DNA from 4 places in the Bacillus sp. NPDC094064 genome. Region 3 is predicted to be linked to each of the others. Evidence: predicted binding sites of a transcription regulator. Region 3 holds the regulator's gene; each other region holds the start of a gene.
What was found. Region 3 encodes LexA, which represses DNA repair genes until DNA is damaged. Its sites were predicted from a motif close to CGAACATATGTTCG; they were not measured.

Region 1: a site for LexA is predicted at 6,169-6,182, ahead of recN (DNA repair protein RecN). Genes of this name have one in related genera too.
Region 2: a site for LexA is predicted at 1,716-1,729, ahead of recA (recombinase RecA). Genes of this name have one in related genera too.
Region 4: a site for LexA is predicted at 3,537-3,550, ahead of ACQKNI_RS01850 (Y-family DNA polymerase). Genes of this name have one in related genera too.

Annotation. Positions count from the first base shown of each region.
Region 1 covers NZ_JBNNUI010000009.1:146,009-154,422, forward strand. The annotation lists gene xseA (exodeoxyribonuclease VII large subunit) at 1-1,296, shown strand, start outside; gene xseB (exodeoxyribonuclease VII small subunit) at 1,286-1,516, shown strand; gene ispA ((2E,6E)-farnesyl diphosphate synthase) at 1,516-2,406, shown strand; gene dxs (1-deoxy-D-xylulose-5-phosphate synthase) at 2,707-4,599, shown strand; gene ACQKNI_RS20245 (TlyA family RNA methyltransferase) at 4,603-5,442, shown strand; gene argR (arginine repressor ArgR) at 5,585-6,034, shown strand; gene recN (DNA repair protein RecN) at 6,302-8,041, shown strand; gene spoIVB (SpoIVB peptidase) at 8,160-8,414, shown strand, end outside.
Region 2 covers NZ_JBNNUI010000003.1:200,618-209,031, reverse strand. The annotation lists gene pgsA (CDP-diacylglycerol--glycerol-3-phosphate 3-phosphatidyltransferase) at 1-396, shown strand, start outside; gene cinA (competence/damage-inducible protein CinA) at 417-1,655, shown strand; gene recA (recombinase RecA) at 1,800-2,831, shown strand; gene rny (ribonuclease Y) at 3,313-4,875, shown strand; gene ACQKNI_RS08805 (TIGR00282 family metallophosphoesterase) at 5,030-5,824, shown strand; gene spoVS (stage V sporulation protein SpoVS) at 5,974-6,234, shown strand; gene ACQKNI_RS08795 (dipeptidase) at 6,257-7,216, shown strand; gene ACQKNI_RS08790 (2-oxoacid:acceptor oxidoreductase subunit alpha) at 7,442-8,414, shown strand, end outside.
Region 3 covers NZ_JBNNUI010000003.1:91,338-99,751, reverse strand. The annotation lists gene ACQKNI_RS08335 (PadR family transcriptional regulator) at 1-67, shown strand, start outside; gene ACQKNI_RS08330 (DUF1700 domain-containing protein) at 60-602, shown strand; gene ACQKNI_RS08325 (DUF4097 family beta strand repeat-containing protein) at 603-1,406, shown strand; gene lexA (transcriptional repressor LexA) at 1,503-2,123, opposite strand; gene ACQKNI_RS08315 (YneB family resolvase-like protein) at 2,265-2,921, shown strand; gene ACQKNI_RS08310 (DUF896 domain-containing protein) at 2,967-3,206, shown strand; gene ACQKNI_RS08305 (bifunctional metallophosphatase/5'-nucleotidase) at 3,249-4,838, opposite strand; gene ACQKNI_RS08300 (phosphate/phosphite/phosphonate ABC transporter substrate-binding protein) at 5,018-5,956, shown strand; gene phnC (phosphonate ABC transporter ATP-binding protein) at 6,052-6,825, shown strand; gene phnE (phosphonate ABC transporter, permease protein PhnE) at 6,822-7,616, shown strand; gene phnE (phosphonate ABC transporter, permease protein PhnE) at 7,616-8,414, shown strand, end outside.
Region 4 covers NZ_JBNNUI010000001.1:340,321-348,734, reverse strand. The annotation lists gene ppsA (phosphoenolpyruvate synthase) at 1-1,760, opposite strand, end outside; gene ACQKNI_RS01855 (YolD-like family protein) at 1,891-2,232, opposite strand; gene ACQKNI_RS01850 (Y-family DNA polymerase) at 2,229-3,494, opposite strand; gene ACQKNI_RS01845 (YxeA family protein) at 3,690-4,055, shown strand; gene ACQKNI_RS01840 (glutamate decarboxylase) at 4,293-5,762, opposite strand; gene ACQKNI_RS01835 (glycoside hydrolase family 3 protein) at 6,095-7,801, opposite strand; gene pgmB (beta-phosphoglucomutase) at 7,819-8,414, opposite strand, start outside.

The DNA.
Region 1 (8,414 bases), on a different contig from region 3:
GACCCGCATTTGCAGTCTGTTTGGTTAAAAGGTGAAATTTCCAATTTTAAAAATCATAGCCGTGGTCATATGTATTTTACATTGAAAGATGAAAATGCAAGAATTGCAGCGGTTATGTTTGCGGGTCATAATCGTAATATTAAATTCAGACCAGAGAATGGCATGAAAGTACTCGTGAAAGGGAAAATCTCTGTTTACGAGGCGAGTGGTTCTTATCAAATTTATATTCAAGACATGCAACCTGATGGGATCGGAAACTTGCATTTAGCTTACGAACAGTTAAAAGTTCGTTTAGAGGAAGAAGGCTTGTTTTCTCAAGTTTATAAAAAAACAATTCCCCCATATGCTAAAACAATAGGTGTGATTACGTCGCCAACAGGGGCAGCGATTCGTGATATTATAACAACGATTAAACGTCGTTATCCAATTGGAAATGTTATTGTATTTCCAGTACTTGTACAGGGGGAGTCAGCGGCTCCCTCAATTGTACAAGCAATTCGTACAGCGAATGAAATGGGAAAGATAGATGTACTAATCGTTGGACGCGGAGGAGGTTCTATTGAGGAATTGTGGGCTTTCAACGAAGAAATGGTTGCAAGAGCAATCTTTAAAAGTGAAATTCCTATTATTTCGGCAGTAGGCCATGAAACGGATTTTACAATCGCAGATTTTGTTGCTGATTTGCGCGCGCCAACACCGACTGCAGCAGCTGAGCTGGCAGCACCTAACATTATAGAGTTGCAAGAAAAGGTATTACAAAGAACTCTCAGATTGCAAAGAGCGATGAGAGAGTTAGTACATAAAAAAGAAGGAAAATTGCAAGTATTGCAAAAATCTTATGCGTTCCGTTATCCAAGACAAGTATATGAACAAAAGGAAGAGCAATTAGATCGAGCATTAGAACAGCTTGTGTTAGCGAAAGAGCGCTATATTGATAAAAAAGTAAACCAGTTAAAACAGCTTTCGTTTTATTTAGAAAAACACCATCCATCTCAAAAAATTATGCAAACGAAGGTAGCAATTGAAACGTTGCAAAAGCAATTACAACGTGAAATGCAAACGTTACTCCAAACAAAAGAATTTGCCTTTGTAAGAGCTGCTCAAAAACTTGAAGCGTTAAGTCCGCTTAAAGTAATGATGAGAGGGTATGGACTTGTATATGATGAAGAGAAGCAAGTGTTAAAAAGTGTGAAAGATGTCGGCCTTGGAGATGCTGTTTCAGTTCAATTACAAGATGGAATACTAGATTGTAGCGTATCAGGCATAGAGGAGCGTGAATTGAATAATGGAAAATAAATTAAGCTTTGAAGAGGCAATTTCGCAACTTGAGCATCTCGTTTCTAAGCTAGAGCAAGGTGACGTACCTTTAGAAGAAGCAATCTCTTATTTTAAAGAGGGTATGGAGTTATCGAAGCTTTGTGATGAGAAGTTGAAGAATGTACAAGAACAAATGGCAGTTATTCTTGGGGAAAATGGAGAGCTTGAACCGTTTACTGCTTTAGGAGATGAAGCATAGTGACTATCGCTTTTGATACTTTTTTGAAAGAAAGTAAAACTTTCGTAGAAGAGAAACTTGTAAGCTATGCAAATGAATTACAATGTCCAAATGTACTTCGTGAAGCGATGGCATATTCTTTGGAAGCGGGTGGAAAACGTCTCCGCCCGTTACTTTTATTTGCAACGTTACAAGCGTTTGGGAAAGAAAGAAATCTTGGAGTAGGTGCAGCTTGTGCTCTTGAAATGATTCATACATACTCGTTGGTTCATGATGATTTACCTTGTATGGATGATGATGATTTAAGAAGAGGAAAGCCCACAAATCATAAAGTATTTGGTGAAGCGATGGCAGTTCTAGCAGGAGATGGTTTGTTGACGTATGCTTTTCAAGTTATTATGGCATATGAGCAAAACGAAATCTCTGCTGAAAAAAAAGTAAGACTTGTACTTGAACTTGCAAAGGCAGCAGGACCAGAAGGAATGGTTGGCGGACAAGTGGCAGATATGGAAGCCGAAGGGAAACAGCTTACGATTGATGAGTTGGAGTACATCCATAAGCATAAGACAGGGAAACTGCTTGAGTTTGCTGTACTGGCAGGAGCGATACTTGCTGATGCCACAGAAGAGCAAGAAAAAAACTTGCTTACGTTTGCAAAATATATCGGCCTAGCTTTCCAAATTCGAGATGATATTTTAGATGTAGAAGGAACCGAGGAAGAGATTGGAAAACCGATTGGTAGTGATGTTTCAAATGAAAAGAGTACATATACAACGTTATTTACTGTAGATAGAGCAAAAGATATTTTAGAAGAAACAATTGCAAAAGCAAAAGATGCGATTAGCTCCTTGCAATTACAAGATGAATATCTAGTATCCATTTGTGATTTGATTGCAAAACGTAATAACTAATATAACAGCGTTTTCATTTGTTGAGTCATTTATCATTTTATGATATAAATGTAGGAAAAGGTTTTTCTTTTCTTGTTATTGGCAAAAATATATGTAGATTACATTGCCGTTATCACTTCGTGTTAGCGGCTATTTTTTTCATCGCCGAAAGAAATATGGTTTATAATAGGATTAGGGTACAATAGACTGGTGAATAGCAAAACGAGATAAAAAATAGAAAAGAGAATTTCTTGTGTTGTGTAAATCTTTTTATAGTATTTGACATGTTGACAGATTATGAAATGAAAGTGAGTGATCCATGTGGATCTAACGCAAATTCAAAACCCTAGTTTTTTGAAAGATATGTCTATCAGTGAACTAGAGGGATTGAGTGAGGATATTCGTAAGTTTTTAATTGAAGAGCTCTCTCAAACAGGTGGACATATTGCACCTAATTTAGGTGTAGTAGAACTCACAATTGCTCTGCATAAATTATTTGATAGTCCGAAAGATAAATTTTTATGGGACGTAGGACATCAATCCTATGTACATAAGATTTTAACAGGACGTGCGAAAGAATTCGGTACATTAAGACAATATCAAGGCTTATGTGGCTTCCCAAAACGCTGTGAAAGTGAGCATGATGTATGGGAAACTGGTCATAGCTCGACATCTTTATCCGCTGCAATGGGAATGGCTCTAGCACGTGACTTAAAGAAAACGGAAGAATACGTTATACCAATTATTGGAGATGGTGCTTTAACAGGCGGAATGGCTTTAGAGGCATTGAATCATATTGGACATGAAAAAACAGACATGATTGTTATTTTGAATGACAATGAAATGTCAATTGCACCAAACGTTGGTGCGCTTCATAATGTACTTGGCCGTCTACGTACTGCAGGGAAATATCACTGGGTAAAAGATGAACTAGAGTATATATTGAAAAAAATCCCAGCGGTTGGCGGGAAAGTGGCTGCGACAGCAGAGAAAATAAAAGATAGTCTTAAATATCTACTAGTATCAGGCGTCTTTTTCGAAGAGTTAGGCTTTACATATTTAGGACCAGTCGATGGGCATGATTATGAAAAGTTATTCGAAACGTTGCAATATGCAAAGAAAACAAAAGGCCCAGTGCTTGTTCATGTTATTACGAAAAAAGGAAAAGGTTATAAACCGGCTGAGAGTGACGTTATTGGAACTTGGCATGGAACAGGACCGTATAAAATTGAATCAGGTGACTTCGTTAAACCGAAAGAAGTTGCACCAGCATGGAGTGCTGTCGTTAGTGAAACAGTACTTAAGTTAGCGAGAGAAGATGAACGTATCGTTGCAATTACTCCTGCAATGCCTGTGGGATCAAAACTTGAGAAATTCCAAAAAGAATTCCCAAATCGTATGATTGATGTAGGTATTGCAGAACAGCACGCCACAACAATGGCAGCAGGTATGGCAACGCAAGGAATGAAGCCATTCTTAGCAATTTATTCAACATTTTTACAAAGAGCATATGACCAAGTTGTTCATGATATATGCCGCCAAAATTTAAATGTTTTCATCGGAATCGATCGCTCTGGTTTAGTAGGAGCAGATGGTGAAACGCATCAAGGTGTATTTGACATCTCATTCTTACGCCACTTGCCGAATATGGTAATTATGATGCCAAAAGATGAAAATGAAGGGCAACATTTAGTATATACAGCGATGCAATATGAAGATGGTCCGATCGCATTACGCTATGCACGCGGTAATGGACTTGGCGTTCCTATGGATGAAAAATTAAAGGCGATTCCAATCGGCACATGGGAAACGTTAAAAGAAGGCACACAAGCAGCTATTTTAACATTTGGTACGACAATTCCAATGGCAATGGAAGCGGCGGAGCGTCTTGAAAAGGCGGGAGTTTCAGTGAAAGTAGTGAACGCTCGTTTTATTAAACCAATGGATGAAGCATATTTACATGATCTCTTAGGGAAGAATATACCGATATTAACGATTGAAGAAGCTTGTTTAATCGGTGGTTTTGGAACAGGGGTAGTTGAATTTGCGTCTGAGAACGGATACCATAGTACATTAATTGAACGAATGGGTATTCCAGATCGTTTCATAGAGCACGGTAGTGTAACAAAATTATTAGAAGAAATTGGTTTAACGACAGATGCAGTTGTAGACCGTATTCATACAATGATTCCATCAAAACAAAAAAGGGCGTAACAAATGAGTGTAAAAAAAGAAAGAGTAGATGTACTATTAGTAGAGCGAGGACTTATAGAAACGCGTGAGAAAGCGAAACGAGCTATTATGGCCGGACTCGTATATGCGAACGAGATGAGACTTGATAAGCCAGGAGAGAAAATCCCACAAGATACAGAAATTACGGTGAAGGGACAAGTTATGCCGTATGTAAGCCGTGGTGGTTATAAACTTGAAAAGGCATTAGAGACATTCCATCTTGATTTACAAGATAAAGTTATGATAGATATTGGTTCATCAACTGGTGGCTTTACAGATTGCGCGCTTCAAAATGGAGCGAAATTATCTTATGCATTAGATGTAGGATATAATCAACTTGCGTGGAAATTACGTCAAGATGAGCGTGTTGTCGTAATGGAGCGCACAAATTTCCGTTACGTGACACCAGCAGACTTAGAACGTGGTTTACCGCAATTTGCTAGTATCGATGTTTCATTTATATCATTAAAGCTTATACTGCCTGTTTTAAAAACGATGCTTATGCCTAATGGTGATGTAGCGGCGTTAATTAAACCGCAGTTTGAAGCTGGAAGAGAGCAAGTTGGGAAAAAAGGCATCGTTCGCGATAGAAAAGTACATGAAGCTGTCGTAGAAATGATTGTCGATTTTGCTTTAAAAGAAGGCTATAATGTGGAAGGCTTAACATTCTCGCCGATTACGGGTGGGGATGGTAATATTGAATTTTTAATTCATCTGAAATGGCATGGTGAACGTGAGAATGGCGAAAATCATTCTCCGGTTTCAGTTGAGCAAGTTGTTACAGAAGCGCATGACGTTCTAAAACAAAAAGGAAAAGGGGAATAACATATGTTGTTCCTCTTTTTGTTGTAATTGTATAATGATTGTAAAAACAATTGTGTACAAGTAACGAATTATACGTTAACATAAATAAGTGAAGTATACCAATGTTTAAACTATGGTAAGAGATAGTGTGAGGTGCAAATGTATGAATAAAGGTCAGCGCCATATTAAAATCAGGGAAATTATTGCGAACAAAGAAATTGAAACACAAGATGAATTAGTTGATATTTTACGTAATGAGGGATTTAATGTAACGCAAGCGACAGTATCGCGCGATATTAAAGAGCTGCACTTAGTGAAAGTGCCATTACATGATGGTCGCTATAAATATAGCTTGCCAGCAGATCAACGATTTAACCCGTTACAAAAATTAAAACGAAATCTAGTGGATTCATTTGTAAAATTAGACACGGCAGGACATATGCTTGTGCTAAAAACATTGCCTGGTAACGCTCATTCACTTGGGGCACTTATTGATCATTTAGAGTGGGATGAGATCATCGGAACCATTTGTGGTGATGATACTTGCTTAATTATTTGCCGTACACCTGACGACACAGGTGTTGTCTCTGATCGTTTCTTAAATATGCTGTAACAAAAAAATCTTGTTTACTTTCCCCTGTAAAGTGGAAAGTAAACAGGATATTTTTATGGATTAAAAATATGTATTTTCAATTGCAATATAATATTTTGTTTGAATAAAGTTAGAAAATAGGTGGATTGACCCGTAAAACAAATGTTTGGTACAATGGAGCGGGTTAGAAAAGTAATGTATACATACAAACATATAGTATGACTATTTGAATAAAGAACTGAGAAAAGCCCTAATAGGGGATTAGTTTATAACGAGGTGAATGGGGCATTGTTATCGGAATTATCGATTAGAAACTTTGCTATTATTGAGGCATTAAATATTTCTTTCCAAAAAGGTTTAACGGTTTTAAGTGGAGAAACAGGAGCCGGAAAATCGATTATTATTGATGCGATTAGCTTGCTTGTAGGTGGCCGTGGTTCAGCAGAATTTGTTCGATACGGAACAGAAAAGGCTGAGATAGAGGGGCTATTTTATGTAGAAGATGATAAGCATCCGTGTATTGAAAAGGCAGAAGAGTTGGATATAGAAATAGAAGATGGCATGATTATTTTGAAGCGAGACATCGCTTCAAACGGAAAGAGTGTATGTCGTGTAAATGGGAAACTGGTTACACTTAGTATATTAAAAGAAATTGGGAAAACGCTTGTTGATATTCATGGACAGCATGAGACACAAGATTTAATGAATGAAGAGCGTCATCTGTTTATGCTCGATCATTTTGATGGAGAGCGTATTGTTAAACAATTGGATATATATCAAAATGTATACGCTGACTACGAGAAATTAAAAAAACAATTGAAATCGTTAAGTGAAAATGAACAACAAATGGCACATCGCTTAGATTTAATTCAATTCCAGCATGAGGAAATTCGTAAGGCTGATTTAAAAATGGATGAAGAAAATGAATTAACCGAGGAACGATTACAAATTTCTAATTTTGAAAAGATTTATAAAGCGTTAGGTGATGCGTATCGTTCGTTAAGTGCTGACGGACAAGGATTAGATAATGTAAGAAGCGCAATGGGACAAATGGAGAGTATTACACATTTAGATGAAGTGTACCAGGAAAACCATGATTCGATTGCAAATAGCTATTATTTATTAGAAGAAGTTGCGTATCAACTTAGAGAAAAGCTCGATATGATGGAATATGATCCGAATCGCCTAGATGAAATTGAGACACGTTTAAATGAAATTCGTATGCTAAAGAGAAAATATGGAAATACTGTAGAAGAGATTTTAGCGTATGCTGATAAAATTGAACAAGAAATTTTTACAATTGAAAATAAAGATGTTCATATTGAAACGACGAAGAAACAGTTAAAGGAATTAGAAAGTGTTATTCTGCAAGAAGCAACGTTGTTAAGTAATATGCGTCATGAGCTTGCAGAGCATCTTACAAATGCCATTCATCAGGAATTAAAAGAATTATATATGGAAAAAACGAAATTTGAAGTGAGAATCATGAAGAGAGAAGGAAATGCAGAAGAACCTCTTGTGGAAGGTACACCAATAAGACTGACAGCGGATGGTTATGATCATGTGGAGTTTTATATTTCAACGAACCCAGGTGAACCGCTAAAACCACTTTCAAAGGTCGCTTCTGGTGGAGAGTTATCTCGTATTATTTTAGCTTTAAAAAGTATTTTTTCTAAGCATCAAGGTGTTGCGTCTGTTATTTTTGATGAAGTGGATACGGGTGTGAGTGGTCGAGTTGCACAGGCTATTGCAGAGAAAATTTATCGTGTATCAGTAAACTCGCAAGTACTTTGTATTACGCACTTACCTCAAGTAGCTTCAATGGCGGATTCACATTTATTTATTCGAAAACAGGTAGCAAATGATCGGACAATTACATCAGTTACCGTTTTAACTATGGAGGATAAAGTAACAGAAATAGCTCGAATGATTTCTGGTGTGGAAATTACGGATTTAACGACAGAACATGCGAAAGAGTTGCTTACGCAAGCGCATCATTTTAAACAGACAGCAGAGGCTATCCAGTAATGGATAGCTTTTTTTCTCAAATGACGATTTCTTAATTCTTCCGGTTATAAATAAAGCACTGCAAGGAGAGATTAAAAAGTGAAGCCGATAGGCTGAATGTGGGGTAGGAGCGAGGAGAGTGAACAAATTGAAATTAGAAAGATTTCGCAAAATAATAGGTCTTTGTCTCCTTGTTTCTTTAGTTTGTATTGGATGTTTTAAACCGCTTCGGACGTTTATTTCATCACCGAAACAACTTGTTATTTTTGAAGGGCAACAATCAGAAATAGCTTCATTACCAGTTTTTCAAGCTTCATCTACAAATCGTCATGTGTTTACAGTGAGTTCAAATGAACAAAAACAAGGACTTATGGTAAATTCTCATCAAAATGGT
Region 2 (8,414 bases), 110 kb from region 3:
TACGCAAGAAAGTATAATCTTGTCACGAATTTAGGGAAATTTCTTGACCCGTTAGCGGATAAATTACTTGTTTCAGCGGCACTTATTACGTTAGTAGAGATGCAATATGTACCAGCTTGGATTGTTATCGTAATTATAAGCCGTGAGTTTGCAGTAACAGGTTTACGCCTTGTACTTGCGGGAACAGGAGAAGTAGTTGCGGCAAATCAGCTAGGGAAAATTAAGACTTGGACACAAATTATCGCGATTGCAGCATATTTATTACACGATGTCCCTTTAAATTTAATCCATATTCCAGTTGCTGATATCTTTATATGGATTGCATTATTCTTTACTGTTATTTCAGGATGGGATTATTTCTGGAAAAATAGAGCTGCTTTTGTAAACTCAAAATAGAAGTTTATGGGGGAATTGGGATGAATGCTGAGATTATTGCGGTTGGAACTGAATTGTTACTTGGACAAATTGCAAATACAAATGCCCAGTTTTTATCTGAAAAGTTAGCTTCAATTGGAATTAACGTGTACTACCATACTGTAGTTGGTGATAATAACAATCGATTACAAAAGGCAATTGAAGTTGCGGAAGAGCGTGCGGATATGCTCATTTTCACAGGTGGATTAGGGCCGACAAAAGATGATTTGACGAAAGAAACAATAGCGTCTAGCTTAGGGGAAAAGCTTGTATATGATGAAAAGGCATTAGCATCGATAAGTGATTATTTTAAGCGTACAGGTCGTGAGTTCACGGAGAATAATAAAAAACAGGCGCTCGTTTTGAATGGAGCAACTGTATTTGCGAACGATCACGGTATGGCGCCTGGTATGGGGTTAAATAAGAACGGAAAAGTTTATATTTTATTACCAGGACCACCAAAAGAAATGAAGCCGATGTATGTAAGTTATGTAGAGCCTTTTTTACGTACCTTTACAACAGGGGAAAACATTTATTCTCGTGTGCTTCGCTTCTTTGGGATCGGGGAGTCCCAATTAGAGGTGAAAGTCCAAGATTTAATTGATGGACAAACGAACCCGACAATTGCCCCACTCGCAAATGATGGGGAAGTGACACTACGTTTAACTGCCAAACATCAAAGTGCTGATGAAGCGGAGAAACTCATTCAGCATATGGAAGATTTGATTTTAGAAAGAGTAGGAGAATTTTTCTACGGATATGATCAAGAATTTCTGCATTATAAGGCAATAGAGTTATTGAAGAAAAAAGAATTAACTCTAGCTTGTGCTGAAAGTTTAACAGGTGGTCTCTTCGGTAATCAAGTAACAGAAAGTGCTGGTGTGTCTTCTGTGTTTAAAGGCGGTGTCATTTGTTATCATAATGATGTGAAGCAACATGTTTTACATGTGCCTGAAGAAGTGTTAAGTACTGATGGTGCAGTTAGTAAAGAGTGTGCTCGTTATCTTGCTGAAAATGTTAAAGGATTATTAAAAGCAGATATCGGAATTAGTTTCACTGGGGTAGCAGGACCGGACGCTTCAGAACATAAAGAGCCGGGAACGGTATTTGTTGGGTTGGCGATTAAGGATGAACGAACTATAGTCTTTCCTCTTAATTTAAGTGGAAGTCGTCAACAAATTAGGGAACGCTCAGTAAAATATGGATTTTATCATTTATATAAAAAGCTAGAAGAGATGTAAGTTTCTTCTAGCTTTTTTTAATGGTTAAATTTAGTTTTATTTAATGGAAAATAAAAAAATCGAATAAACGTTCGATTTTTGCTGGCAAATTGAATTGAAAATAGGTATAATAAGATTAGCAATTCAGTTAAGGAGGAATTTTGAATGAGTGATCGTCAAGCGGCGTTAGATATGGCGTTAAAACAAATAGAGAAGCAATTCGGTAAAGGTTCAATTATGAAATTAGGAGAACAAGCGGAACGTAGAATTTCTACAATTTCCAGCGGTTCTTTAGCACTTGATGTGGCACTAGGGGTAGGCGGATACCCACGCGGTCGTATTATTGAAATTTACGGACCTGAAAGTTCAGGTAAAACAACAGTTTCATTACACGCAATCGCAGAAGTACAGCGTCAAGGTGGACAAGCGGCGTTCATTGATGCGGAGCATGCAATGGATCCTGTATATGCACAAAAATTAGGTGTTAACATCGATGAGTTACTATTATCACAACCTGATACAGGGGAGCAAGGATTAGAAATTGCTGAAGCACTTGTACGCAGTGGTGCGGTTGATATTATCGTAATTGACTCTGTAGCAGCTCTTGTACCGAAAGCTGAGATCGAAGGAGACATGGGTGACTCACACGTAGGTTTACAAGCTCGTTTAATGTCACAAGCACTTCGTAAACTTTCAGGTGCAATCAACAAATCAAAAACAATCGCAATCTTTATTAACCAAATTCGTGAAAAAGTTGGGGTTATGTTCGGAAACCCAGAAACAACTCCAGGTGGTCGTGCGTTGAAATTCTATTCAACTGTTCGTCTTGAAGTACGTCGTGCGGAGCAATTAAAGCAAGGTAACGACATCGTTGGTAATAAAACGAAAGTAAAAGTAGTTAAGAATAAAGTAGCACCACCATTCCGTGTTGCTGAAGTTGATATTATGTACGGAGAAGGTATTTCAAGAGAAGGTGAAATCTTAGATATGGCGTCTGAACTTGATATCGTTCAAAAGAGTGGTGCTTGGTACTCTTATAATGAAGAGCGTTTAGGGCAAGGTCGTGAAAACTCGAAGCAATTCTTAAAAGAGAATACGGATTTAAGAGAGGAAATTGCCTTCTTTGTTCGTGATCATCACGGAATTGGTGAAGACTCTGGTGTGGAAGACACGGAAGATTTAAATCTTCAAGATTAAAAAATAAAAGACACGGGATCGTGTCTTTTATTTTTAATTATTATGAAAGCGTTGTATATCGTTGGAGAGAAAATATTTAATCTGCTTAAAAGGCTATGTGTAAAGAGGAATATATGCATGTTTTATATGAATAAACTGGAATTTACTAAGGTTTTCCAGGATAATATGCTGTCTGCTTTTTAAATTCATATATGAATTAGGGCTGAAGGTAAAGAAAGTAAAAGTAGACAACGCTTGACAATGAAAATTGCGATAGATACAATGAGAATGTATATTTTTTCTTATATACGAAACACTCTTCTCAAGAAGAGAAGTAATATTCGGAGTAAGACTTAAATCTTGCCGAAATAATAATATGACATTTTAATTGTGAAATGAAGAAAGTCCCTTAAAAAAGTGGGACGACGGTCTTTGCTGTATGTTGGTATTCAATGTACATGCCGACAGTCTTTTTTCATTCATAGCAAGGGGAGGTGAAATCATGAGTAGTACAGTTTGGATACTCATCTCCATTTTGCTTGCAACAGTCGGTGCAGTTGTTGGCTTTTTTGTTCGAAAGTCTATTGCTGAAGCGAAGATTAATGGTGCAGCTAATGAAGCGAAACGTATTCTAGACGAAGCGAATCGTGAGGCTGAAGCACTTAAGAAAGAAGCGCTTTTAGAAGCAAAGGATGAAATTCATACACTTCGTACAGAAGCTGAATTAGAAATTCGTGACCGTAGAAGCGAATTACAAAAACAAGAAAATCGTTTAATGCAAAAAGAAGAGAACCTTGATCGTAAAGACGAAACGCTCGATAAACGCGAGCTACAGTTAGAAAAGAAAGAGGATTCTCTTGTAGCGAGACAACAACAGATTGAAGAGTTGGAAAGCAAAGTGGGAGAGTTAGTTCAAAAGCAACAAACAGAATTAGAGCGCATTTCCAATCTGACACGCGAACAAGCGAAAGCAATTATTCTTGGTAAAGTAGAAAGTGAAGTTTCTCATGAAATTGCCGTAATGGTAAAAGAAAGTGAAGTTCGTGCGAAAGAAGAAGCGGATAAGAAAGCAAAAGAAATCTTATCTCTTGCAATGCAGAGATGTGCAGCTGATCATGTTGCTGAAACAACCGTTTCGGTTGTAAATCTTCCAAATGACGAAATGAAGGGACGTATTATCGGACGTGAAGGTCGTAATATTCGTACGTTAGAAACGTTAACAGGTATTGACCTTATTATTGATGATACACCAGAAGCGGTTATCCTTTCTGGATTCGACCCAATTCGTCGTGAAACAGCTCGTATCGCTCTTGATAAACTTGTACAGGACGGACGTATTCACCCAGCGCGTATTGAAGAGATGGTCGAAAAATCAAGACGTGAAGTGGACGAGTATATTCGCGAAGTCGGGGAGCAAACAACGTTTGAAGTGGGTGTTCACGGATTACATCCAGATTTAATTAAGATTTTAGGTCGTTTAAAATACCGTACAAGTTACGGTCAAAACGTCTTAAAACACTCTATGGAAGTTGCATATTTAACTGGACTTATGGCAGCGGAGCTTGGCGAGGATGAAAAACTAGCAAGACGTGCTGGTCTATTACATGATATCGGAAAAGCGATTGACCATGAAGTAGAAGGTAGCCACGTTGAAATTGGTGTCGAACTCGCAACGAAGTATAAAGAGCATCCGGTTGTAATAAACAGTATCGCATCTCACCATGGGGACACAGAACCAACTTCTATCATTGCAGTTTTAGTTGCAGCAGCAGATGCATTATCAGCTGCAAGACCAGGAGCTCGTAGTGAAACGCTTGAGAACTACATTCGTCGTCTTGAAAAGTTAGAAGAAATTTCAGAGTCTTATGAAGGCGTAGAAAAATCTTTCGCAATTCAAGCGGGACGTGAAGTTCGTATTCTGGTAAAACCAGATACAATCGATGACTTAGAAGCTCATCGTTTAGCTCGTGATATTCGAAAACGTATTGAAAATGAACTGGATTACCCAGGACATATTAAAGTAACTGTTATTCGTGAAACACGTGCAGTGGAATACGCAAAATAAAGTGGTGAAACACCACTTTATTTTTTTGTGTTGGAATTGGTTAAAATAAAGGAAATTAGCATACAAGTGAAACAAACTTATAATACATATATTGTAAGGGAATTACTTGAAGCTATAGTAATAAAAAATGTAGTACATAGGAAGGGTAAGACATATGAGAATATTATTCGTTGGGGATGTAGTAGGATCTCCTGGTAGAGGTATGATTCAACAATACGTACCGGCATTAAAGAAGAAATATACACCTACAGTAACCATTATTAATGGAGAAAATGCAGCAGGTGGACGTGGAATTACGGAAAAAATATATCGAAACTTTTTAGAATGCGGGGCACAAGCGGTTACACTTGGAAACCACGCTTGGGATAACCGTGAAGTATTTGAATTTATTGATGATGCAAAATATCTTGCAAGACCAGCTAACTTCCCAGAAGGAACTCCAGGAAAAGGGCTTATTTTTGTGAACTGTAATGGAACAGAAGTGGCAGTTATTAACTTACAAGGACGTACATTCCTTCCTCCAATTGATTGCCCATTCCGTAAAGTGGATGAATTAATTAACATTGCAAAAAAACGTACGAATATTATCTTTATTGATTTTCATGCGGAAACTACAAGTGAAAAACAAGCGTTAGGTTGGTATGTAGATGGTCGTGCTACAGCGGTAGTAGGTACACATACGCATGTTCCTACAGCAGATAATCGCATTTTACCAAGCGGAACGGCATACATTACAGATGTTGGTATGACAGGACCGTACGATGGAATTTTAGGTATGGACCGAGAAGCGGTATTGAAGAAGTTTTTAACAAACTTACCGGTACGATTTGAAGTGACAAATGGTAGAACACAATTAAGTGCGGTGCTAATTGATGTGGATCCTAATACAGGAAAAGCTAAAAAAATTGAGCGTATCTTAATTAATGATGATCAACCATTTTTTGAGTAATTTCTAGGTAAAAATTAGAAAAGTTATTATTTTTTAATTTTTTAGAAAAATTACAGAAATTTAGCAGGAATACGCGTCATTCCTCGTGAATATAAGTTAAAGTGAAATAATTGCTAATACTTTTTATAGAAACGAGGAGGAAACGCGGAATGGAAATATTAAAAGTTAAAGCAACGTCGGTCCCTAATTCTGTAGCTGGTGCACTTGCAGGTGTTATTCGCGAACGCGGAACAGCAGAAATTCAAGCCATTGGTGCAGGTGCATTGAACCAAGCGGTAAAGGCAGTAGCAATTGCAAGAGGATTTGTAGCGCCTAGTGGTTTGGACCTGATTTGTATCCCAGCGTTCACAGATATTATGATTGATGGGGAAGAGCGTACAGCAATAAAATTAATTGTAGAACCTCGTTAAGTTTAAACAACCTGTTTGCAGTATGCAAACAGGTTGTTTTTATAATGGAGGAATGGAAATGAAAATTTTTGATGCTCATTGTGATGTGCTCTTTCAGCTCTGGAGTGCAAAGGGAAAGAAAGACTTTCGAAATGATTCACAATTACATATTACTTTTGAACAATTAAAGAAAAGAAAAGGAAGTATACAATGTTTTGCTGTATATGTACCCGAAACAGTAGCATATGAAAAGCGTTTTGAAGCCGCATTACAAATGATAGATATTTTTTATAATGAAATTTTATCACTACCAGGTGTGAAGTTTATTCAAACGAAAGAAGATATAAACAGGTTAAAACAGGACGAGATTGGGGCGTTATTAACATTAGAAGGATGCGAAGCAATTGGAAAAGATACAATGAAATTACGGCTCTTTTATCGCCTAGGAGTGCGTTCCTTTGGACTGACATGGAACTATGCCAATTTATTAGCTGACGGTGCGCTAGAGACACGCGGGGCAGGTTTAACGACTTTTGGTCAACATGTTGTACAAGAACTGAATATGTTACATTTGTGGACCGACGTGTCTCATTTGAATGAAAGAAGCTTTTGGGATGTTATAGAAATTGCTACAAATCCAATTGCATCCCATTCAAACTGCTATAAACTTTGTCAGCATCCACGCAATTTAAATGATGAACAAATTAGAGCGCTCATAAAGAAAAATAGCATGATTGGTGTTACGTTTGTACCGCAATTTTTAACAAGTGAAAGACAGGCGCATATAACAGATATAGTAAGACATATCGAACATATCTGTTCATTAGGTGGAGAAGGAAATATAGGATTTGGTTCAGATTTCGATGGGATTTTGGAGACGGTTGTAGATGTATCAGTATATAGAGATTATGAAAATGTAATGAATGAGCTGTATAAGCACTATGCCGCATCTACTGTAGAGCGATTTTTATATGATAATTTTGTTGAATATATAAGTTTTTAATATTTGTTTTAAAAATTCAGAAAAATTAAAATAAATTCATTTGATATTATTGCTTTTTTTAAGACCTAATACTAGAATGAAAAACGAAATAGCTTTATACTAAAGATTCAGGGAAATCAGAAGAGGCATAATTTGCGTCCGTTGTAGTTTATTTGCATAAAAAATGCTAAACTATTACTGTAAAAAAATACACTACAATGAATGCAGCCAAAAGGGGTGTAGGAGATGATTAGTCAACTTTCATGGAAAGTTGGAGGCCAACAAGGTGAAGGAATTGAAAGTACAGGAGAAATTTTCTGTATTGCATTAAACCGATTAGGATATTACCTATACGGTTACCGCCACTTCTCATCACGTATTAAAGGCGGCCATACAAATAATAAAATTCGTGTAAGTACAACAGAAGTACGAGCGATCTCAGATGATTTAGATATTTTAATTGCTTTTGATCAAGAAACAATTGATTTTAATTTCCATGAACTACGTCCGGGTGGGATTGTAGTTGCGGATGCGAAATTTAATCCAACAATACCTGATAACACAGATGTAAATCTATATGTGATCCCGTTTACAGATATTGCCTCAGAATTAGGCACATCATTAATGAAAAACATGGTTGCAGTTGGGGCGTCAAGTGCGGTATTAGGATTAGATGAAACAGCTTATTTAGATGTTGTTGAAGAAATCTTTGGTCGTAAAGGAGAGCAAGTCGTTCAAAAGAATATGGACGCAATTAAACGCGGCTCTCAATATATGAAAGAATTGCTAGGTGAGAAGGTAAACATGATGCAGCTTGAAAAAGCTGATGGTCAGAAACGCATGTTTATGATTGGGAACGATGCAATCGCATTTGGTGCGGTAGCTGGTGGCGCTCGTTTTATGTCAGCATATCCAATCACACCTGCATCTGAAATTATGGAATACTTAATTAAAAAATTGCCGAAAGTTGGCGGAACAGTAATCCAAACTGAGGATGAAATCGCAGCTTGTACAATGGCAATCGGTGCAAACTATGCTGGTGTTCGTACATTAACAGCATCTGCTGGTCCTGGTCTTTCTTTAATGATGGAAGCGATTGGTTTAGCTGGTATTACAGAAACACCATTAGTAATTGTTGATACACAACGTGGTGGTCCGAGTACGGGATTACCAACGAAACAAGAGCAGTCTGATTTAATGGCGATGATTTACGGTACGC
Region 3 (8,414 bases):
AACAGAGTGGCGAGATTTTGCGAAAGGTGTACAAGAAATTATTGAAGGGGTGAATTGGGATGAATAAAGAACAGTTTCTTAGAGAGTTATCGAATCAGCTTAGAAAGTTACCAGAAGAAGAGCGGCAGGATATTTTGTTTGATTATGAAGAGCATTTTCAATTCGGAATAGAAGAAGGGAAAAGTGAATCGGAAATAATAAAAGGGCTAGGTTCTCCGAAAGCAATTGCAAAAGAATTGCTAGCGATGTATCGATTTGATGAGATGAAAAAAGATCCGTCGACTTCAAATGTGACAAGAGCTGTCATGGCAGCGATTGGACTTAGTTTGTTTAATTTTATTATTGTGTTAGGCCCGTTAGTTGCAATTATCGCTTTTATATTTTCCTTTTGGGTTGGTGGTATTGCTAGTGTAGTGACACCGTTTTTCGTTATTGTAAAAGTATTTATGGGCACTTTTATATGGTTAGATCTTTTCGTTAGTATAACATTTGTTGGAGTAGGTTTGTTGTTATGTATTATTGCTTATTATAGTACGAAGTGGTTTAAGAAATTATGCGTACGATATGTCATATGGAACTTCAAAATGATAAAAGGGGAGTAGATGATGAAAAAAATACTGTTAGTAGCTATCGCTTGTATCATTGTTGGAGTAATAGGGATTTCGCAAACATATAAAAAAGCAGTAGCAAATGTCGAGGCGGGAAATAAGGAAGATGTTATTAAAAACGAAGCGTTAAAAAACGTAGAAGTTGATTTGGCTGCTGGAGATGTTGTTATCCAAAAATCTCCAGACTCCTCTTTTTATGTAAAGCAAACAGGGGATGTGCGAAAACAGGAGATTCGTATTGTTGAAGAGGGTGACGCATTAAAAATTATAGGAGGAAGAGAAAATGGTGATTCGTTTGATTTTTCATTTTACAATTTCAGATTTCAAACGCCTACAGTAACTATATTTGTACCTGAACGTTTTTACCAAGAGATAAAAGTAAAATCATCCGCTGGACAAATAGAAATTAGTGATGTGAAAAGTGACCGTGTAAGAGTGGAGACACTTGCTGGAGAAGTGGAGTTGAAACATGTAACAGCTAAGAATGTGGAGGGATCTACAAAAGCTGGTGAGGTGAATTTTGAAAAAGTAATAGGGAAAGTGACAGCGAAAACAGCTAGTGGAGATGTAGAGATTATTGACCATGATTCTAAATATGATTTAGAGGCAAGTTCAACCGCTGGAGACATAGATATTACTTTATTGGAAAAACCACAAAATGCAGTTATAAGTGGGCAAAGTGCTGCTGGAGATGTAACGATTTTTAATGAGGAAAATAGAAACGTAATAATTGGTAATGGGAGTACAAAGATTAACGGTAAAACAGCTGCTGGAGATGTTACTATAGAAACACGTTAATAAATAATATGTGCGTTTTTGAATGGAATTCTATCAAAATATAAAAAGAAGATAATTACCTATATAAATAAGGTAATTATCTTCTTTTATTATTTTTTAATGTAAATCACGATATACACCAATTACTTTTCCGATAACTGACACTTGTTTTAAAATGATAGGTTCTAATGAAGAGTTTTCCGGTTGTAGACGGAAGTGGTCTTTTTCTTTATAAAAGCGTTTAACAGTTGCTTCGTTGTCTTCTGTTAAAGCCACTACAATTTCACCGTTGTATGCAGACTGTTGTTGGCGAACAACAACTAAATCACCATCAAATATACCAGCGTCAATCATACTATCTCCAGAAATACGTAACATGAACACTTGATCTGCTCCAGCAACAATGCTAGCCGGAAGTGGGAAGTGATCTTCTACACTTTCAACCGCTGTAATTGGTAATCCAGCAGTAACTTTTCCGATGATTGGAACTTGAATAACAGATTGTGTTTCTGCATCCATTCGATCGTCACCTAAAATTTCAATTGCTCGTGGTTTTGTTGGATCGCGTCGAATATATCCCTTTTCTTCTAGTCGTGATAAATGTCCGTGCACTGTAGAACTAGAAGCGAGGCCGACTGCTTGACCGATTTCACGTACGGAAGGTGGATATCCTTTTTCTTGTACTTTTAGCTTAATAAAGTCGAGAATGTCTTGCTGGCGTTTTGTTAACTTTTCCATGTTTTCTAACACCTCGTTTTCTTTCATTTTTCTTATTAATAAGTATAACATGCGAAAAAACATTCTACAAACATAAGTTCGAACAAAAGGCGAATTTATGTTACACTAGAGGGAAAATATAGCGAGAAAGAGGGGTTCAAAATGAATGCAATTATTTATGCACGTGTGAGTACAACAAAAGAAGCACAGGAAACATCATTATTACGTCAAAAAGATGAATTATTGCATTTAGCTGAGCGCTATCAAATGAATGTTATAAAAGTAATTGAAGAGCAGGCTAGTGGTTATACCATTGAACGTGACGGTATATTAGAAGTGCTGGATACAATTCGAGATGAACAAATTGATGTGCTACTTATACAAGATGAAACGCGCCTTGGTAGAGGGAATGCGAAGATTGCATTAATGCACTGTTTACATAAAGAGGGAATAAAAGTGTATACACATACTCATAGTGGTGAATTACAGCTTTCGGATTCTGATTCGATGGTGTTAGATATAATCGGGATTGTTGAAGAGTATCAAAGAAAGATTCATAACTTGAAAATTAAACGTGGCATGCAGCGCGCAGTAGAAAAAGGCTATCGCCCAGAAAATAATTTAAAAAATCGTAATTTAAGCGTAGGCCGAGAGAAAAAAGAGGTGCCAATTGAAGAAATTGTACGTTTACGCAAAAGTGAACTGACTTTCGAAGAAATTGCGGCAACGCTTCGTGGATTTGGTCATAATGTTTCAAAAGCGACTGTACATCGTAGATATGTAGAGTATACAAAGCAATTGCTTGATAAAGAAGAGTAACTATTGTATGATAATAATCAGTTTTGATTAGAAGGGGGATTCGAGATGATTAATCACGAACTCGTTGAACGCATTAACTTCTTAGCGAAAAAAGCAAAAGCTGAAGGTTTAACTGAAGAAGAACAACGTGAGCGTCAATCGCTACGTGAACAATATTTAAAAGGATTTCGTCAAAATATGTTAAATGAACTTAAAGGGATTAAAGTTGTTAACGAAGAAGGTACAGATGTTACACCGACGAAATTAAAAGCTTTAAAAAAGCAAGATAATGAAAAATTAAACTAAAAGATGGGCGAATTCGCCCATCTTTTTTAATTGTTAAATTCGTTATTTAATAACTTTCCAGTTATTATTTTGCGTTGCTTCTATCCTTTTATGCTTCAAGATGTAGTTAGCGATAAGTTCAGACATATCTGTAGGTATGTCTTTTACTACTGGCTTATTTTGAAACATAAAGAAATTTCCACCACCACTTGCACGATAATTATTCATAACAACGTCATATTCTCCATCCATATGAAGAGGGGTGCCTTTATGCTGTAAAGATTCTACTCTTTCACCAATTGGTTTTGAAATGTTTAATACGTATGAAATCCCTTCCCACATATCATAATTATAGTGTGTAGGCTTTGGTTCTATATATGCAGGGTTAACGATTATATTTCCATCCTCATTTAAAATGAAATAGGTAGCGGAGAGTTCGAGAGCATCTTTTATATCTGCTCCAGTTACACGAATCACTTTTAATGTATTTGGATAAATGTAATTAGAAACGATGTCCCGCATTGTTACATATTCCGGGAAACCGGGAGATGCATTATGAAACAAACTTGTACAAGAAATGGAAACATTAGCTATATCCATTTGTATTTTATTTATAAATTCAATAAATGGATGGTCTTGTAAACGAGTTTGCATAGCATCTGAAATTTGCATGTCCCCCTTAATGATTCCAATAGGTTGATCAAGCCACTTTTGTGTATTCTCTTCATAATCAGATACTAAGGAAAGAACATCTGGATCTGCCTCAATTCCTTGTACCGTCAATAATTCTGAATAACTTTCTTTTTTTACCCACGTCTGACCCATTTTTTTAAAGGTTACGGTTATTTTTCCAACTGATTGCCCATTACATCCAGTCTGTAAAATAGTTACACCATTATCCAAAGTTTGAGAAAGTTCTCGATGTTGGTGGCCTGTTAATAAAATATCTATCCCTTCAATTTCATGACACATTGCATATCCTTGATTTTCACCTGTTAAAACTTCAGTAGGTTCTCCAGTTTGTAAATCACGTTCAAATCCTCCGTGATAGGCTACGACTACTAAATCTGGTTTTTCGTGTTCATGGATGTAAGAAACCCATTTTTTTGTAGTTTCAAGTGCGTCTTCAAAATGTAAGTCTTGAATATGAAGGGGTTGTTCCCAGTTTGGGATGTAATGTGTCGTTACTCCTAATATAGCAACCTTTATATTGGATTCGACATGTTGTATCATATAGGGTTTTCCAAAATAAGGTTCTTTTCTATTTTTATCCAAAATATTAGCTGATAGATACGGAAAGTTTGCGGTAGCCACAGCGTTATTTAATATATCCATTCCATAATTAAATTCATGATTTCCGATCACTGCAGCATCGTAACTTAAATGGTTGGCCAATAAGGACATTGGGTTTTTCCTATTTTTTTCGTATGTAGCGTAGTGATAAGTAAATGGTGTTCCTTGTATGAAATCACCGTTATCAATTAAAAGAACGTTTGTATTTTGGAAACGTTCTTTTTTTATAAGAGTAGAAATTTTAGCTAAACCAATTTCTGCTTGCGAGTTATTTTGGTAGTGAATTGGATAAACAGTACCATGTATATCACTCGTTAATAAGATGTTTAAAGTTACAATTTGATTTTGATTCAACATCATTCACCTTTTCTATTGTTATCTTTAAGTTAATCATATCAAAAATATGAAGAGAATTTTAATGTGAATGTATAGAGTGTGTAAAAATTATGTAAATAGGCAATTTTTTGTAAAAAAGTGTGATATATTTCTTCATGTTTATGGAAGGTTATTTTATAACAACAAAAAATGGAGGCATTAACATGTTGAAAAAAGTTTTTGCAATGAGCACAACAGTTGTACTAGCAGCGGGATTATTAAGTGGCTGTGGAACGAAGGAATCAAGTGCAAGTAAAAGTGAAGACACAAAAAAAGGGTATGTACCAAAGACGTTAAATGTTCAATTTGTTCCTTCTCAAAATGCAGATACGTTAGAAGCTAAGGCAAAACCATTAGAAAAGTTATTAAGTGATAAATTAAACATTCCGGTAAAAGTTAGTATTTCAACGAATTACAATACAATTGTAGAAGCGATGGCATCTAAGCAGGTAGATGTAGGTTTCTTACCTCCAACAGCATATGTGTTAGCACATGAGAAAAAGGCTGCAAATGTAATTTTACAGGCACAACGTTTTGGAGTAGAGGATGAAACAGGGGCTCCTACAAAAGATTTAGTAGATTTTTATAAATCTGAATTTGTTGTTAAGAAAGATTCTAATATCAATAGTGTAAAAGATTTGAAAGGTAAAAAAATTGGTTATCAAGATGTGACATCATCAGCAGGGTACGTATGGCCGGCAGCGGTGCTGTTAAAAGAAGGAATTGATCCGTTGAAAGATGTGAAACCTGTTACATTAAAAGGTCACGATCAGTCTCTTATTGCTCTTTTAAATGGTGATGTAGATGCGGCTGTTGTATTCCAAGATGCGCGTAACATTGTAAAAAAAGATTATCCGAATATATTTGATCAAACGAAAATAGTGAAATTTACAGAGAAAATTCCAAACGATACAATTTCTGTACGCTCAGATTTAGATGCAGAGTGGAGTAAGAAATTACAAGATGCTTTCATTGAAATTGGAAAGAGTGAGGAAGGTCACAAAATTATTAAAGAAGTATACTCACATGAAGGATATGTTAAATCTGATGATAGTAAATTTGATATCGTTCGTGAATATGGAAAGAAAGTAAAAACACAATAATACATATGGAAATGGCGACTAACTGGAAAGTGTGTGGTTCCAGTTAGTTTGCCGTTTTTAGGTTACTGATAATATATTGAAAGTAGGTAATAGGTGTGATAGAGTTTCGGAATGTCTCCAAAGTGTATCCGAATGGTACAAAAGGATTAAATAATATAAGTTTAAAAATTCAAAAAGGCGAGTTTGTTGTAATGGTAGGACTGTCTGGTGCTGGAAAATCTACACTCCTTAGATCAGTAAATCGCCTTCATGAGATTACAGAGGGAGAAATCATTATTGAAGGGGAGTCTATTACCGCTGCAAAAGGAAAAGGATTACGACGTATGCGCCGGGATATTGGTATGATTTTTCAAAGTTTTAACCTAGTAAAGCGATCAACGGTATTGAAAAACGTATTAGCTGGCCGTGTTGGATATCATTCGACACTGCGCACAACGTTAGGGTTGTTTCCAAAAGAAGATTTGGAACTTGCATTTCAGGCGTTAAAAAGAGTGAATATTTTGGAGAAGGCATATGCACGGGCTGATGAATTATCAGGAGGACAACAGCAACGTGTATCGATAGCTAGAGCATTGGCGCAAGAAGCGAAAATTATATTGGCGGATGAACCTGTTGCATCGTTAGACCCACTTACAACAAAGCAAGTGCTGGATGATTTGAAAAAAATTAACGAAGATTTTGGAATTACGACAATTGTAAACTTGCATTCTATTGATTTAGCTAGGCAATATGCTACTCGTATTATTGGATTACACGCGGGTGAAATTGTTTTTGATGGATTGGTAGATGAGGCAACGGACGAAAAATTTGCTGAAATATATGGGGAAGTAGCTCAGAAAAATGAATTATTAGAGGTGGCGGCTAAATGAGTGGCGTGACGATGTACTCGAAATCGATACCGAAGCCGCCGAGTAAATTGAAACATATGCTAACGGTTATTCTCGTTATTGTAATGTTGTGGGGAAGTAGTGTCCAGGTCGATGCATCATTTTCAAAACTAGTAATTGGTTTTCCTAATATGATCGATTTATTGAAGGAAATGGTGCCGCCAGATTGGAGTTATTTTCAAGTAATTACAACGGCAATGTTAGATACGATACGTATGGCGATTGTTGGGACGACTTTAGGAGCAATTTTAGCTATACCACTTGCACTATTTGCGGCAAGTAATGTATTTACTAATGTGTTTTTGTACAGTCCAGCTCGTTTGATTTTAAATTTTATACGAACGATACCAGACTTACTATTAGCTGCTATTTTTGTGGCGATTTTTGGAATAGGACCACTTCCAGGCATTTTAGCTCTTACTTGTTTTTCAGTTGGGCTCGTAGCGAAATTGTTGTATGAGTCCATTGAAGCAATTGACCCTGGACCGTTAGAAGCGATGACAGCTGTAGGAGCTAATAAGGTGCAGTGGATTGTTTATGGGGTAGTTCCGCAAGTGAAAGCGCATTTTGTCTCATATGTACTTTATACATTTGAGGTGAATGTCCGTGCAGCTGCTGTATTAGGGTTAGTAGGGGCAGGGGGCATTGGATTGTATTATGATCGTACACTTGGATTTTTACAATATCAACAAACTGCTTCTATTATTATTTATACTCTTGTTGTTGTATTGTTAATTGATTATATAAGTACATTGTTGCGGGAGAAATTATAATGAGTGAATCGACGATGATCATACCAAAACGAAAGAAACCAAGTGTGTATCGCTGGATTATTTTTATAGCACTTGCGGTTATATATGTATGGGCCTTTTCAGGAGTACCGCTAGAGGGAATAAAGAATACCGCGGGAGAAATTACAAAAGCAATTATGACAGGGGTATTGAATCCAGATTGGTCGTATGTATCCTTGCCAGATGGAGAAGATTTATTACATGGTTTAATTGATACGTTGGCTATTGCGATATTAGGTACATTTATTTCCGCCTTTTTATCAGTGCCATTTGCTTTTTGGGCAGCAACAAATATGAGTAGTGGAAAATTAACTTCAGGAACTGGGAAGTTTGTACTTAGTTTTGTCCGTACATTTCCTGAGTTAGTAATGGCACTTTTATTTATAAAAGCTGTCGGTCCAGGTTCTTTCGCTGGAGTACTAGCTTTAGGATTGCATTCTATCGGGATGTTAGGAAAGCTGTATTCGGAAGGAATCGAAAATATTGATAAGGGACCGACCGAAGCGCTAATTGCTACAGGAGCAAACCGTTTTCAAATTCTTTGGTACGCGGTATTCCCACAAGTGTTACCTGACTTCTTATCTTATACGTTATATAGGTTTGAAATTAATGTGCGATCCGCTACAATATTAGGCGTTATTGGAGCAGGGGGTATTGGTACACCGCTAATTTTTGCTTTAAGTTCACGGAATTGGTCCCGCGTAGGAATTATTTTATTAGGCATCATTTTAATGGTAATTATCATTGACTTTATTTCAAGTTCGATTCGGAAGAAACTCG
Region 4 (8,414 bases), on a different contig from region 3:
CTACATCTCATTCCGTATTTATTCAGAAAATCATTCATCGCATCTCGGGCCTTTTCTCCGCCTTCAAACTGAACGAGTTCATCTAAAAAGCTACTATCTTTTACGTGCTGTAAATATGCAATGACCTTTGGATAAGGGCGAATCACATCTGCAACATCCATTAATGCTAAACCCATTTCTGACGTAATATTATGTTGTACCGATTGTGAAAGTGTGTCTGCTGCATTTTTTTCACCTAGCCATTGCTCCATCTTTTCATTAATCCATGAAGAAGCATTCATACCTGCCATAATGACAGCCGTACTTTGCGGGCTAAACAATATCTTTTGTAATTGTTGCTGGATATCTTCTAAAATAAAATGAAATACAGCCGATCCGGATTTCATTTTAATATTTCGTTTTAACTCTTCGATCGATACTTGACTATTCTTTATTAAATCCGTAACGATTGCCGAATTGTTTTCGATTTGTGGTTGCGAACTTGCAGATCGCACACTTTTACTAACACTCTTTTCTTTTTCATCATCCGGTAACAATGTAATAAAACCATCTCGCTCGATTACAGTCGTTAATGCATCTCTGATGAGCGGATCTGATTTTCCTAAAGTGTTTATTAAGAAATCTCTGCTAGCAGTTGAAGCTAATTTTTGTGTAGCATCAACAAACAGCCTTCCTCCTGCTTTACGCATAGGGGCACGAGTTGTTAACAGGAAAAAAGACAATCCCAGTGGTTTCATCGCATCCGTCATCATTTGTTGGTGACCAACTGATATATAAACGTGATTTTCCCCATCATTTGCTTCTGGAATTGGATATAGAGTCGTAATTGGCCTACTTTGGACTATATAAAATGTATCATCAACTAAGCACCATTCAATATCTTGCGGACAATCAAAATAAGCTTCGATCTGTCTTCCGATACGTGCGAGTTGTAAAATTTGTTGATCCGTAAGTGTTTGAACATTTTGCTGATTAGAAGCAATTTGCTTCGTCTCTATTCCGCCTTCTTTCCGTCCATACATAGCTATTTTTTTAGTTGCAATCATCTTTCCAGCGATTTCGCCCTCTTTTACTTTATAATTATCGGCAGAGACGAGTCCTGAGACTAGCGCCTCACCAAGTCCAAAACTGGCATCGATTGATAACACCTTTCGGCTAGAAGTAATCGGATCAGCAGTAAATAAAATTCCCGACGCCTCCGGGAATACCATCCTTTGGACGACAACACTTATAGAAACTTGACTATGATCAAAACCGTTTTGCATGCGGTATATAACCGCTCGATCTGTAAATAAAGAAGCCCAACATTTTTTAATATGTTGTAAGATAGCTTCTTTTCCAATCACATTTAAATACGTATCTTGTTGACCTGCAAACGAGGCATGTGGTAAATCTTCAGCAGTCGCACTCGAACGTACTGCATAAGCATGCTCATCGCCAAAACGTGAGAGATAATGAGTAACTGCTTTCTCAACATCAAAAGGAATGTCTACTGCCATAATGACTTCTCTAATCTTCCTGCTAATTTCACCAACTTGAACTCGGTCTTCACTTTTCAACTTCGTTAGCTGTTGCAACAAAGTTTGGAATGTTTCATTTTGTTCGATGGCCTTTTCATATCCTACCGTTGTAACACAAAAACCTTCTGGCACTTGTATCCCTCGCATGTTTGATAACGCCCCTAAATTCAATCCTTTTCCACCGACGAGTGAAAGCTGCACCTTTTCTATTTCCTGAAAATCGAGAACGAAAGAACTCATGTAACATCTCTCCTTATTTTGCATGTGTTCTTGATTGTAGCAGTAGTAAATGAGAAGAAACAGTCTATTTTGAACGTTATTTACGTGGTATAATTAAGTTAGGAAGAGATCATCACTTCTATTCCCTCCTCTAATTCACTTCAATCACATCAAAAAACTTAAAAATCCGTTCATTACAAAAAGCATCTGTACAAGTAACCGTCTCATTTATTGGATTTATATCAACTACTGTTATGTAATTTTTATATAAATAACCATCTTTATAATATGTAAGTAAAATCTCTTCTTCACCTAAAAATGAAGTTAATAACTTATTTTCCAGCACCTCTTTTGCATCTTGCGTTAAGATTGGACGCTGGGCTTTCGTTTGCTCCTGTATCATTTCTTTAATCACTGCAAACTGTTCTGGCATGCTGGCAAACGGTTGCCACTTTACCATCCCTCTTCCTTTTGGCATGTTAGCATTCTTCACGATTTGTGCCCTCCTAATAATGTGTTTCTATATCTTGCTGTTGCGACGCTTGTGTAGGAAATCCCTCGTAAAATACTGTTCTTACCAAATCGTGTTCGAATTTCATCCATAACTTTCGTTAATCTCACTTCTTTTTCTCTTTGTACAATGTTATCGAAAAGTGAAATTTGCTCTTCTCCTTCATTTATTAAATTTGTTAACGAAATACTTATCGATCGAATCGGCTCCCCTTTATACCGCTCGTATAAAAAATATGTACAAACATTATAAATATCCATCGTTAAATTTGTTGCTCTGTTTAACGTATGTGCCTTTTTTATTCCCCCGCCGTATTCCTTGCTATATCCAACTGAAAAATGAATTGTTTGTGCGCATTTCTTTTCTCGTCTCAACCTGTAACAAACTTCTTCTATGTGCTCTAGTAAAATAACGATAAACTCTTCTATCGAATAATCACGTAATAATATTTGGCTTTTCGCTATAGATGTTGTTGCCGGAACATACTTTTCTGCTATTCTGCTAAAATCAATCCCGTTACTGTGTAAATGCAATTCTTCTCCTATTACACCAAACGACTGCTTTAAATATTTCAAAGGGTACTGCGCTAACTCCCCTATTGTATGTATACCTTTTCGGTTCAATTTCATTTCCGTTTTATACGATATACCCCAAAATTTACTGAGCGGTCTAATGCTCCATAACTTCTCGGGTATATCGTCATACGTCCACTGCGCAATTCCATCCCTATTCTTTTTTGCTTCCACATCCATCGCTACTTTACTCAATAATAAATTCGGACCAATACCAATCGTACTTTCAATCCGTGTACGTTCATATATTTCTCGCTTGAACTTTAATGCGAACTCGCGCGGATTATTTGCAAACAAATGAATACTTGCAGTCATATCCATGAAAAATTCATCAATACTATATTGATGAAAATCTTCCGGCGCGACATACTGCAAAGCTAAACCAGTTATGAAAGTTGAACACTTCATATACGTATGCATAATTGGATTCACAATAATAATATCTGGTCGCTTCGGTATTTCGTACAATCTTGCCATCTTCCTGATCCCTAACGCTTTTAATGGCGGTGTTGCTGCTAACACAATTGATCCGCTCTGATTCACATCTCCTACAACGGCCAATTTTGTATAACGTGGATCCAGTCCTTTTTTAATACATGATACGCTCGCATAAAAGCTACGAAGATCTACACATAGAATAATACGATTCGGTAAAAGAAAATAATCATACAAGGTAATCACTCCTAATAAAAGAACGTTTGTTCTCATTATATACGAACTCTTGTTCTTTTTAAAGGGATTTCCATGAAAATTTTGGTTAAAATAACCTTAAAATTCTTTTTAAGAAAATCTTAAGAAAATCTCCCTTTATTCATAAGAATTTTTTTCTATACTGAAACATGTAAATGAACAAAAGGAGAAATAATCATGAAGAAATTTGTAATTTGCATAATAGGAATAGGCCTCCCTATATACTTACTACCTTTCATATTACGCGGGGATTTAGACAGATTTAATCCGATTGCTGAAGAAAAAAATGTATACGCCGTTGCGAAGGGATATGGCGTTCCAGATTACCATCATAAAGGAAGAGCTATGTACTCACTAAAAGGTGTTGATGAATTAAGGAATGAGAAAGAATATACAGTAGGAACGAACACTCCTAATGATTTTATAAGAAAAACTTACTTGAAAATTCATGTAAAAGGTAAGTATGTGTATTCTTACGACGTTATTTCTGAAAAGGACATACCGGAGAAAATAAGAGGACAATTGAAAATAGTAGATAACTAAAAGAGCCTACTCGTATGAGCTGGCTCTTTTAGTTTATTTTATAATGTTACTTTTCCCATAAGCTAAAAATTCTATTACCCATTTTCATATTTTTTGAATCAATAGGTGGAATCTCTCCGTCTATTTATCAGATCGAGTGCTTAATCTGTTCCCCAAACCGATAATTGATATAAACTTTTCTTCTATATAAAGCATATTCTTATTGGTCGACTTAATGACTATGGGATCTGTCCCCATTTAGTGATGAAACCCATTATCACATTTCGTATCATGTGGCATAGGCCCGTCCAGGGAATCCAGAAAGGCAACGGCCTGTTTGAGGTTCATCAAAAATAAATGCGCGAGATCCATTGATAATCCATTTCGAACCACAACGCGCATAATCGTCACCTCTTCCATATCTGGAGGCAATGGATAAGCGGGTACTTGCCAGCCGAACACACGCAATTGTCGAGATAAATCATAAAGATTCCAGTTTAATGTGTAACCATCTTTCAGTCGCCAAGCGAAAACCGGAATATCCGAACCATCGGACAAAAGTTCGAACGGTTCCATCTTCTGAATCGCCTTACTAAGAAAAAGAGCGACTTTCTGAGAAGCCCTCTGGACATCATAGTACCCACTTTTCCCCAAACGTAAGTAATTGTAATATTGCAGGAGCACTTGTGCACCAGGACGTGAGAAATTCAGAGCAAAAGTCGGCATATTTCCGCCCAAATAGGAGACGCGGAAGATTAGATCCTCAGGGAGATCTTCAGCTTCCCGCCAAATTATCCAACCCAATCCAGGGTAGACTAATCCATACTTATGTCCGGATACATTGATAGACTTCACCCTCGGTAATTGAAAATCCCAGACTAAATCTGGTTGAAGAAACGGTGCTATAAATCCCCCCGAAGCCGCATCCACATGCATGGGAATATCGAGGCCCGTCCTCTCCTGTAAATCGTCCAACGCTTTCGCAATGGCGGCAACCGGTTCGTAAAGTCCGGTATAAGTCTCACCGAGAATCGGTACTACACCAATCGTATTTTCATCCACGACAGCGAGGACCCCCTGAGGATCCAATTGGGGATGCTCTGGGCTAACCTTCACATAGCGTGGTTCAACCTCCCAATAGTTCGCGAATTTTTCCCAAACGACTTGAACAGCAGAACTAAACACAATATTGGGACGATCCACCGGCTTCCCTTCGCTTTTGCGTGCGTTTTGCCAGCGTCTCTTTAACGCAAGCCCCCCGAGCATACATGCTTCCGACGATCCAGTTGTTGAAACACCCATAGTCGTAGTGGGGGTGGGCGAATGCCAGAGGTTGGCTAAAATGCGGACACACCGCTCCTCAATTTCGGCTGTCTGTGGATATTCATCCTTGTCAATCATGTTCTTGTCGAATGATTTGGCATATAATTGCTCTGCGGCAGGCTCCATCCATGTGCTAACGAATGTTGCAAGATTCAAGCGGGCATTGCCATCAAGAGCAATTTCATCATGGACGATTTGATACGCTGTTTCTGGTAACATGCCTTTATCAGGCATGTGAAAACGCGGAACGACTGCTTCTCCTTCGCGGGCAAACAGAGGATTTATGGAAAATTCGTGAGGCAGCTCCATTTGCATGTGACGCGGTACATATTGTGGATTATCTGGTACAATCTCTTTTCCTTCGTATGCATCGTTTTGGGCTTCTACTTTTCGATCCTGTGGCATACAAGTCCCCCTTAATTAATTGTTTAACGAACATATTATTTACAAAAAAGCATTTGTTAAACCAAGGGGACAATTCTAATAAAAGGTGCCGCCACCAAGTGAAAGCACTGTAGAAAAAACTGTGTCTATTTTCTTGACGTAGTATTAGTTATCATTTTTTTATTTTTCAAACACTTACAATATTTAACGCATACTGCAAATTTAGTGCTTCTCTCACGATAACAAACAGATTAAGGACTTACTGTTGTTGCACAGTAAGTCCTTTTTTCACAAAGTCTATTTCGACGTCAATGGTGCAGGTTTTATCGAAAAGTTAATGAATGTAATAATTATTACAACCTAGTATCCCACTTACCACAAAAGGCATCTACAGGACTTGTGCCCTTAAACTCTGATCTCCCCATCAATTTATCAACTAACGCCTGTAATACATGATCATTTGAGCTATAAGTATTAATAAATGTCTTAACTCTTGGCACATCTAAAAGATGATAAGGGTTTTCTACAGAAATAAAAATAGTTGGAACAGCTGACATATAAACAGGAACATTAGCACCCATAGGTTGGGCCCATTCTATACGTACTGTGGTTTGATTGCTTTTTGTTGCCATGTTCGCTAAATATATTATCAGGTCATATTTCTCAGTAATATCTTTGTAACTACTAGCTAAACCTTCAAAGCCTGGACTTGGTTTAAATACGTCTATGTCAAAACCTTCGTTTACTAAAAGATCCTTAACCTTTTTAGCAACTCCAGTTCTAACTGAGTACGCTATACCTTGTTGGCTCTCTATATCGTAATACAGCACCTTCTTATATTTTTTTGGATCAATAGGTAAAACCCCTTCTTCCTTTTTTACTAATGTGATTGCTTTATCTGCACATTCAGCTGCCCAAGCATTATGTTCCTCAGTAGCAATCCCCTTTAATGCTTCTTCCGGCGAAGGTATTAACTTTCCTTCGGCTTGTTTTTTATGAAGCTTTAATGCCGCTTTAAGAGCAAGTATCTTTGTTACAGCCTCGTTTAATCTTTCCTTTGTAATAATTCCTTCCTGCACGCCTCTTCTCATATATTCATAATCTTCGTCTATGTTCTTTGTAAATAGGAACATATCACAACCAGCGGCAATAGCGTGTGGTACTACCTTATCTCTTGTCATTGGAATTACCATACCAGCCATTGATGATGCATCTGTTACCACTAGCCCATTGAAGCCTAATTGTTCTTTTAATAGCTTCGTTACCAATTCATAAGATAGTGTAGCAGGTAACATATCCTTGTCTTCTATTTGTGGATTAAGTTTCTTAGTATATGCAGGCTGCATAATATGACCAACCATAACAGTCATAGCCCCCGCTTCAATGCAAGCTTTGTAGGCAGCTCCATAGGTTTTATCCCAATCTTCACAGGACATGGAATTTATAGATGTAACTAAATGCTGATCTCTTTCATCCATACCATCACCTGGGAAATGCTTTATTGAGGCAGCTACACCATATTCCTGAACACCCTTTACATATTGAACACCCATACGGCGAACTCTGTCTGGATCTGAACCAAGAGTACGTGTATTAGTTATCGGGTTTCTGAAATTATAATCAATATCAATAATTGGTGCAAAGGCCCAGTTAGCTCCAACTGCTGAACCTTCACGACCAGCAACAACGCCAAGCTTGTACGCCATTTCATCATCATCAGTAGCAGCAACCTGCATCTGAGATCCTATCATTGTTCCTTCTTGTACAATACCATTACCGCCACTTTCTAAGTTTGCTGAAATCAGCATAGGAATTTTTGAATTTTCTTGAAGGATACGCACTGTATTAACAACCTCAGCTGCTGGCATAGGTCTACACATCAATCCGCTAGGCATATACTTTGCAGCTAGATTTTTTATATTATCCTCATCATCAGAATAAGCAACTAAACAAAATAACTGACATATTTTTTCATCCTCTGTCATGGAAGCTATTGTTTTCTCTACCCATTGGATATCCTCATCATTTAAATAAAATGGCTTTTCTCTTAAATTCATCATTTTTAACCTTCCTTTCCTTAATCCTTTAGTAATTCATCTATTGATAGTAAAGATAAATCTTTTACTCTATATTTTGCATTTGCACAGTTCGCTGCAAATCCTACTCCTACAGATTTCATACCTCCAGCATTTGCTGCCTCAATGCCAGCATCAGCATCTTCAATGACAACGCATTCAAAAGCATCCATTCCTAATTTTTCTGCTGCTAACAGAAAAACCTCAGGATGTGGTTTGCTGTATTTTATTTCATTTCCATCTGCCACAGCATCAAAATAGCCGTCAAGTTTGATTCTTTTCAGTATAAAGGGCGTATTTTTACTAGAAGATCCAATAGCTGTCTTTACACCTAATTCCTTCAATGCTTTTAACACATTCATAACCCCAGGAAGAATATCCATTTCTGACAATTTATTAAGCAGATTTCTGTAATAAGTGTTTTTCCTTGCAGCCAGCTCCTCTTTTTCTTGTAAAGTATAAAGCGTTTCTGACCTTTCCAAAATAATCTCCAAGCTCTCCATTCTGCTCACTCCACGGAGCCGTTCATTTATTTTTTTATCAAAATATACCTCTTCGTCATCGGCCATTTTTTTCCAAGCTTCATAATGAAACTCAT